Regions from separate parts of the Arthrobacter oryzae genome, predicted to be linked through region 1. Evidence: riboswitches for the same ligand, from Rfam matches in the RefSeq annotation. Region 1 holds a riboswitch; the other holds the start of a gene.
What was found. Region 1 has a riboswitch for glycine ahead of Q8Z05_RS08345 (L-serine ammonia-lyase). Riboswitches for the same ligand answer to the same signal wherever they lie in the genome.
Positions count from the first base shown of each region.

Region 2: linked by a shared signal. The riboswitch ahead of gcvP (aminomethyl-transferring glycine dehydrogenase) and the one ahead of Q8Z05_RS08345 (L-serine ammonia-lyase) in region 1 are both predicted to bind glycine.

Region 1 covers NZ_CP132204.1:1,805,063-1,808,499, forward strand. Annotated here, with positions in the region: gene Q8Z05_RS08330 (sugar phosphate isomerase/epimerase family protein) at 1-753, shown strand, start outside; gene Q8Z05_RS08335 (DUF3592 domain-containing protein) at 845-1,276, shown strand; gene Q8Z05_RS08340 (DUF3592 domain-containing protein) at 1,279-1,710, shown strand; glycine riboswitch at 1,848-1,945, shown strand; gene Q8Z05_RS08345 (L-serine ammonia-lyase) at 2,166-3,437, shown strand, end outside.
Region 2 covers NZ_CP132204.1:2,554,913-2,558,349, reverse strand. Annotated here, with positions in the region: gene gcvP (aminomethyl-transferring glycine dehydrogenase) at 1-1,609, opposite strand, end outside; glycine riboswitch at 1,663-1,780, opposite strand; glycine riboswitch at 1,782-1,880, opposite strand; gene Q8Z05_RS11785 (TetR/AcrR family transcriptional regulator) at 1,985-2,524, opposite strand; gene Q8Z05_RS11780 (MFS transporter) at 2,593-3,437, shown strand, end outside.

The DNA.
Region 1 (3,437 bases):
CATGCCGAGGACATCCGCCGCTCCATCCGGCTGGCGCACCGGCTGGGACAGGACCGCGTGGTCACCATGTCCGGCCTGCCCGGCGGCGAGCCGGGAGCCACCACCGTCAACTGGGTGGTTAACGCCTGGAACTCGGCGGCCCTGGACGTGCTCGACTACCAGTGGGGCATCGCCGCCGATTTCTGGAAGGAAACCGACCGCCTTGCCGCTGACCACGGCGTGAAGGTGGCCCTCGAGCTGCACCCGCAGAACATCGTGTTCAACACCGCTGACGTCCGCAAGCTCATCGAGCTTACTGGCGCCACGCACGTTGGCGTTGAGCTGGATGCCTCGCACCTGTTCTGGCAGCAGATGGATCCGGTCGCAGTGGTCCGGGAGCTCGGCCCGCTGGTGTTCCAGGCAGCTGCCAAGGACGTCCGCGTCAACACGGGGAACGCCGCGCTCTATGGCGTGCTGGACAACAGCTTCCGCCGGCTCGCGCCCGAGGAAAGCCGCACCAACCTCGGCGGCGACGAGTGGGCCAACGAATGGCCTAAGAACTCCGCGTGGGACTTCGTCGCGCTGGGCCGCGGGCACGACACTGCCTACTGGACCGAGTTCCTCCGCGCCCTGTACGAGGTGGACCCCAACATGCTGGTCAACATCGAGCACGAGGACGTTTCGCTGGGCCGGATCGAAGGTCTCCAGGTGGCGGCCAAGGTGCTGCGCGACGCCGACGCGGCGCTTACCTCCTCGCTGCACCTCACGTCCTAGGACCGCCAGGTTCCGGCCGGCGGCCGCCCCGAATGCGGGGCAGCCGCCGGCCGATGGCATACTTCTTGGTGACTGGAACCTGGGGGGGCACGTGAAGATCGCGCTGTACATCATTTGGGCGCTGTTTGTTGCCGGCGTGATTTTTTCGATTGTCCATCTTTCGCGGAAGACCAAGCGCCGCGAACAACTCACTGCCAGCTGGCCGAGGGTCCAGGCGACCGTCACCGGGAGCGTGGCCGGCTGGACCAACGGCGGAGGCGGCGGCAGCCGCAGCCGGCGTTTCTACCCCACCTACCAGTTCGCGGATCCCCGCGGGACGCTGTTCGCCGGCGAATCCGAGGTGTCGTACGCCAGCCAGCCGGATCCGGGGTCTTCGGTGGAAGTGATGTATAACCCCATCAATCCCAACCAGTCGTTCCAGGTGTCGTCCCAGGACAGTACGGTGATCGGCTGCCTCATCCCGTGCTTCGCGGCGATTGCAGCGGGGTCATTCTTGTTCATCAGCATCCTCCCGCTGAGCTGAGCATGGAGTCCATAGAAGCGCTGTTCGTGGGGGTACCCGCGATGTTCCTGGTGGTGGGGGTGCTCATCACGGGGTTCTCCCTGGCGGGCTCATTCCGGCGGCGGTACGCACAACGCGGCTGGGTGCCGGTTCAGGCCACAGTGACCGGGAACCTGCACGGGAAAGACGGTCCCGCCAGCAATGGCCAGCACCGCTTTGCCCCGTCCTACGAGTTCCCGGACTCCCACGGCCGGCGGTGGCTTGGCCAGTCAGACATCTACGGTGCGGACCAGGAAATCATCGGCACCCGGATCCCGGTGCTCTACAACCCGGCGAACCCCGCTGAATCGACGCGCCCCGTCTTTGTCGTCTCGAAGGGCAGCCTCTCGGTGGGCCTTATCCTCGCCGCCTTCGGAGCCGGCGGAACGGCGATGTTCACCGCAGTGTTCCTCTAGCCGGGGCCTGGCTCGCCCCGACGCCGTTCCCGGCCCTTTCGTGGCCGGGAATGATCCACACGAAGTGACTCTGTTGCATGTTGTCCGCCGGACGGGATAATGTGTGAGCCGTGTCACCGACAGGTGGCACACGCTTTTGATCTGCGGCGGGAGAGTCCTGCCGGTACGTTCAGCAGGCGCCGTAGGAGCAAATCCTCCCCAGGAATCTCTCAGGCCCACGTACCGCCGCGGCGAGGCAACTCTGGAAAGTAGTCCGGTCTCCGGGCTCACCGACGGTGCAAGCGGCACTCTGTAACAGCAGGGTCCGCGGAAACTCTCAGGTCAGATACAGAGCGGGGAGGAACCCGAATCATCGTGGCACCCTGTGCCACCTGAAATATGGAGTTCCTCGTGACCGTTCAGTTGTTCCCCAAAACCCCCGCCCCGCTGCGCCCGGGCACCTAAGGACCCCGGCTATGGCTGTTGGTGTCTTTGATCTTTTTTCCATCGGAATCGGACCGTCGAGTTCGCATACGGTGGGTCCGATGCGTGCTGCCGCGGTGTTCGCCGAGGAGTTGAAGGCGTCCGGTGACCTGGACCGGGTGGCGTCGCTGCGGGTGGACCTGTACGGCTCGCTGGCTGCGACCGGGCACGGGCACGGGACGATGACGGCCATCCTGCTGGGGTTGGAGGGCTACCATCCGGAGAAGATCCTGCCGGCGGAGGTGGAGGAGCGGCTGGCGGCGATCGCGGAGACCGGGGAACTGCAGCTGGCCGGCGCCGGTGACGGGCAGGGTGTGGCGTTGCCGTACGGGGTGAAGGACATGGTGCTGCGGCCGTTGACGATCCTGCCGCGGCACACGAACGGGATGACGTTCACGGTCACTGACGGTGCCGGGGAGGTCCTGCACCAGGCGACGTTCTTCTCGGTGGGCGGCGGGTTTATTGTTCGTGAGGGCGAGGAGGACGCGGCCCGGCAGGAGCTGGAGGAGTCCAAGAAGGAGCTGCCGCTGCCGTTCCGGACCGCTGCGGAGTTGCTGGGCCGGTGCCAGTCCAAGGGCCTGTCCATCGGGGAGATCATGTTCGTCAACGAACGCGCGTCCCGGTCCGAGGAGGAGATCCGCGAGGGGCTGCTGCACATCTACTCCGTGATGGAGGAGTGCGTCGCGGTGTCGCTGAAGCGTGAGGGGCTGCTGCCGGGCGGGTTGAAGGTCCGCCGTCGGGCCCCGGACTGGCACGAACGGCTGATGAAGGAGACCCGGGACCAGGATCCCCAGGATCCGGAGTACCGGGATCCGAAGTACTGGCAGGAATGGGTCAACTTGATCGCCCTGGCGGTGAACGAGGAGAACGCCTCGGGTGGCCGGGTGGTCACCGCGCCGACGAACGGGGCGGCCGGGATCATCCCGGCGGTGCTGTATTACGCCCTGCATTTCGCGCCGGGCATGGACAAGGCGACGCAGGCGGACCGCGAGGACGTGGTGGTGAAGTTCCTGCTGGCCGCCGCCGCCATTGGTGTGCTCTACAAGGAGCAGGCGTCGATTTCGGGTGCCGAGGTGGGTTGCCAGGGCGAGGTGGGCTCGGCGTCCTCGATGGCCGCTGCCGGTCTGGCCGAGGTGATGGGCGGGACGCCGCAGCAGGTGGAGAACGCGGCGGAGATCGCGATGGAACACAACCTGGGGCTGACGTGTGATCCGATCGGCGGTCTGGTGCAGATCCCCTGCATCGAGCGGAACGCGATCGCGGCC
Region 2 (3,437 bases), 750 kb from region 1:
AGCCCTCGGTCTGGGAGTCCGGTGCGAAGGGGTGGATGGAGGCGAACTCCGGCCAGGAGATGGCTTCCATCTCGGCCGTGGCGTTCAGCTTCATGGTGCAGGAACCCAGCGGGATCATGGTGCGGTCCAGCGCGAGGTCACGGTCCGAGAGCTTGCGGATATAGCGCAGCAGCTGGGTTTCGGAGCGGTGCGTGTTGAAGACCGGGTGCTGCAGGTAGTCCGAGGAACGTTCGACGGCGGCGTCAAGGGCGAAGCCTGCGTCGGCGTCGGTGTCGGCAACCTCGGCGCCGAAGACGGCGGCGACGGCGGCGACGATTTCCGGCGTCGTGGTTTCGTCAGTGGAGATGCCCACCGTGTCGGCGTCGATGCCGCGCAGGTTGATGCCCTTGGCCTCCGCAGCCGCAACGATTTCAACGGCCTTGCCCGGAACGCGGACAGTGACGGTGTCGAAGAAGCTGCCGTGCAGGACTTCGAGGCCGGCACCCTGCAGGGACGCTGCCAGGGTGCGGGCGTGGTTGTGGACGGTCTCGGCGATGGCCTTCAGGCCGTCGGGGCCGTGGTAGACGGCGTACATGGAGGAGACGATGGCCAGCAGTGCCTGCGCGGTGCAGATGTTGGACGTGGCCTTTTCGCGGCGGATGTGCTGCTCGCGGGTCTGGAGTGCCAGGCGGTAGGCCGGAGTTCCCGCGTTGTCCTTGGACACACCCACCAGGCGGCCAGGCATGGAGCGCTCGAGGCCCTTCTGGACGGCCATGTAGGCGGCGTGCGGACCGCCGAAGAACAGCGGCACACCCAGGCGCTGGGTGGAGCCGACGGCGATGTCCGCACCCTGCTCGCCCGGAGGCGTGATGAGGGTCAGCGAGAGCAGGTCAGCCGCGACGGTGACCAGCGCGCCGCGTTCCTTGGCGGCGGCGATGACCGCGGAGTGGTCGAACACGCGGCCGGAAACGCCCGGCTGCTGCAGCACGATGCCGTTGATGATGCCGTCGGGAAGTCCCTGGGACAGGTCCGCAACCTCAACTTCGAAGCCGAGTGCCTCGGCGCGGCCCTTGACGATGGCGATGGTCTGGGGCAGCACATCGGCGTCGAGGACGGTTTTGCCGTCGTGGGCGGTCTTGTTCTTGTTGGCGCGGCGCATCATCAACACCGCTTCGGCCACAGCGGTGGCTTCGTCCAGCAGGGAGGCGTTGGCGATGGGCAGCCCCACGAGGTCCTGGACCATGGTCTGGAAGTTCAGGAGCGCCTCGAGACGGCCCTGGGAGATTTCCGGCTGGTACGGGGTGTAGGCGGTGTACCAGGCCGGGGATTCCAGGACGTTACGGCGGATCACCGGCGGGGTCACGGTGTCGTAGTAGCCCTGGCCGATCATCTGCACAGCCGTCTTGTTCTTGGCAGCCAGCTTGCGCAGCTCCCCGAGGACTTCAACCTCGCTGAGGGCGTCCTGAAGGCGGAGGGCAACGTCCTGGCGGATGTCGTTGGGGACTGCCGTATCAACCAGCGAATCGACACTGTCGTAACCGACAGACTTGAGCATGGTGTCGATATCGGCCTGGCGGCGGGCGCCAATATGCCGGTCGACAAAGGTGGTGGAGACTGAACTAACCGTCACGAAGGAACTCCATTACTAATGGCAGCGCCGGATGCGCCGCAGTGGTTCGGGTTCCTCCCCGCTCTGTATTGGACCTGAGAGTTTCCGCGGGGACCAGCTTACGCATGGCTCCGCTTGCACCGTCGGTGAGCAGGCACGTCCCAGCGGACAGCCTGCTGCTTTCCAGAGTTGCCTTGCCGCGGCGGTACATGGGCCTGAGAGATTCCTGGGGAGGGTTTGCTCCTACGGCGCCTGCTTGTACCTACTTGCAGAACTCTCCCGCCGCAGATCAAAGGCATATTTAGTTAGCGGTGACAACAGTCACAGCTGCAATTGTCCTACGCGGCGGTCCAGTCTGCAAACTCTGCCGTCCAGCCCGGCGCCGCATGACGGACGTCAGCCGCGGAGCCGCTCGACGGCGGCCAGGAGGCTGTCGACGTCGCCGCTCATTTCCGGCGGGGCGGCACCGGGGCCGCTGGCCAGCATGGCGTTGTAGTACAGGCCGTCACCCATATAGAGGACAGCCTTGGCCATGGCCGGCCCGACGTCGCCGGCCAAAAGCTCCAGCCAGCTCCGCTGGACTGCCGCGAACCGGTGCATCGTTTCCGCGTGGGCCACCTCGGCGAGCCGCGTGGCAGCAACAAACGCGCGGTCCAGCGGGGTTCCCGCCCAGAGCGAGGACCGTATGAAGTAGGCCGCAGCCCCTTCCGGAGCTTTTGCCATCACGTCCAGATCTCCCGCAACGAGCAGGTCCATCCGTTCCAGCAACGCCGAAATCAAAGCCTCCTTGTTCGGGAAGTGGTACAGCAGCCCGCCTTTGGAAACGCCGGCGCGCCGGGCAACGGCGTCCAGCGTGGCGGCACGTTCGCCCACTTCGATCAGGAGGGATTCAAAGGCGTCCAGCACAGCTTCGCGCGCAACGGGTTTTCTGGCCATGGCTCCTATCATGCCCGGTTGGTGGGCCGGTTTCTTAACTGTACCGTCCGGACGGTATAGTTATTGTCATGGGAAACACATCAGCACCTTCGACGCCGGTCACCCCGACTTTCACGCGGAGCTCCGCTGCAGCAGGCCGCCCTGTTCCCGGCAGCAGTCTCCACACACCGAAACGCGGACAGGATTGGCTTGCACTGGCGTTGCTGATGTTCCCGGTTTTGTTGGTCGCCGTAGACAACACCGCACTGACATTTGCCCTGCCCGCCATCGCCGGCAGCCTCGAGCCAACCGGCGTTCAGCTGCTGTGGATCGTTGACGCGTACCCCCTGGTCCTGGCTGGCCTCCTGGTTGCCATGGGAAGTTTCGGCGACAGGATCGGACGCCGGCGGCTCCTGTTGATCGGCAGCTTCGGGTTCGCCGCGGTGTCCGCCGCCACGGCATTTGCCCCGAGCGCGGAGTGGCTGATCACAGGGCGCGCCGCCCTCGGATTTTTCGGCGCGATGCTGATGCCTTCCACTTTGTCCCTGATCCGGAACATCTTTCCGGATCCCAACCGGCGCCGGCTTGCCATCGCCATCTGGGCGGCTGGCTTCTCCGGCGGCGCCGCGCTCGGGCCCATCTTCGGCGGGTGGCTCGTGGAGCATTTCTGGTGGGGCGCCATCCTGCTGGTGGCCGTGCCCATCATGCTGCCCATCCTGGCCCTTGGCCCGGTGCTCATTCCGGAGTCCAGGGATCCCCGGCCAGGAACAGTGGACGTTGCCAGCATCGCCCTCTCGCTGCTGACCATGGTTCCGCTCGTATACGGCATCAAGGCGCTGGCAACGGAGGGCTTCGGCGCTGTGCCGGCGGCAGTCACCGGCTTCGGACTGCTGATGGGCTATGCCTTCGTCCGGCGGCAGAAACGGCTTCACAG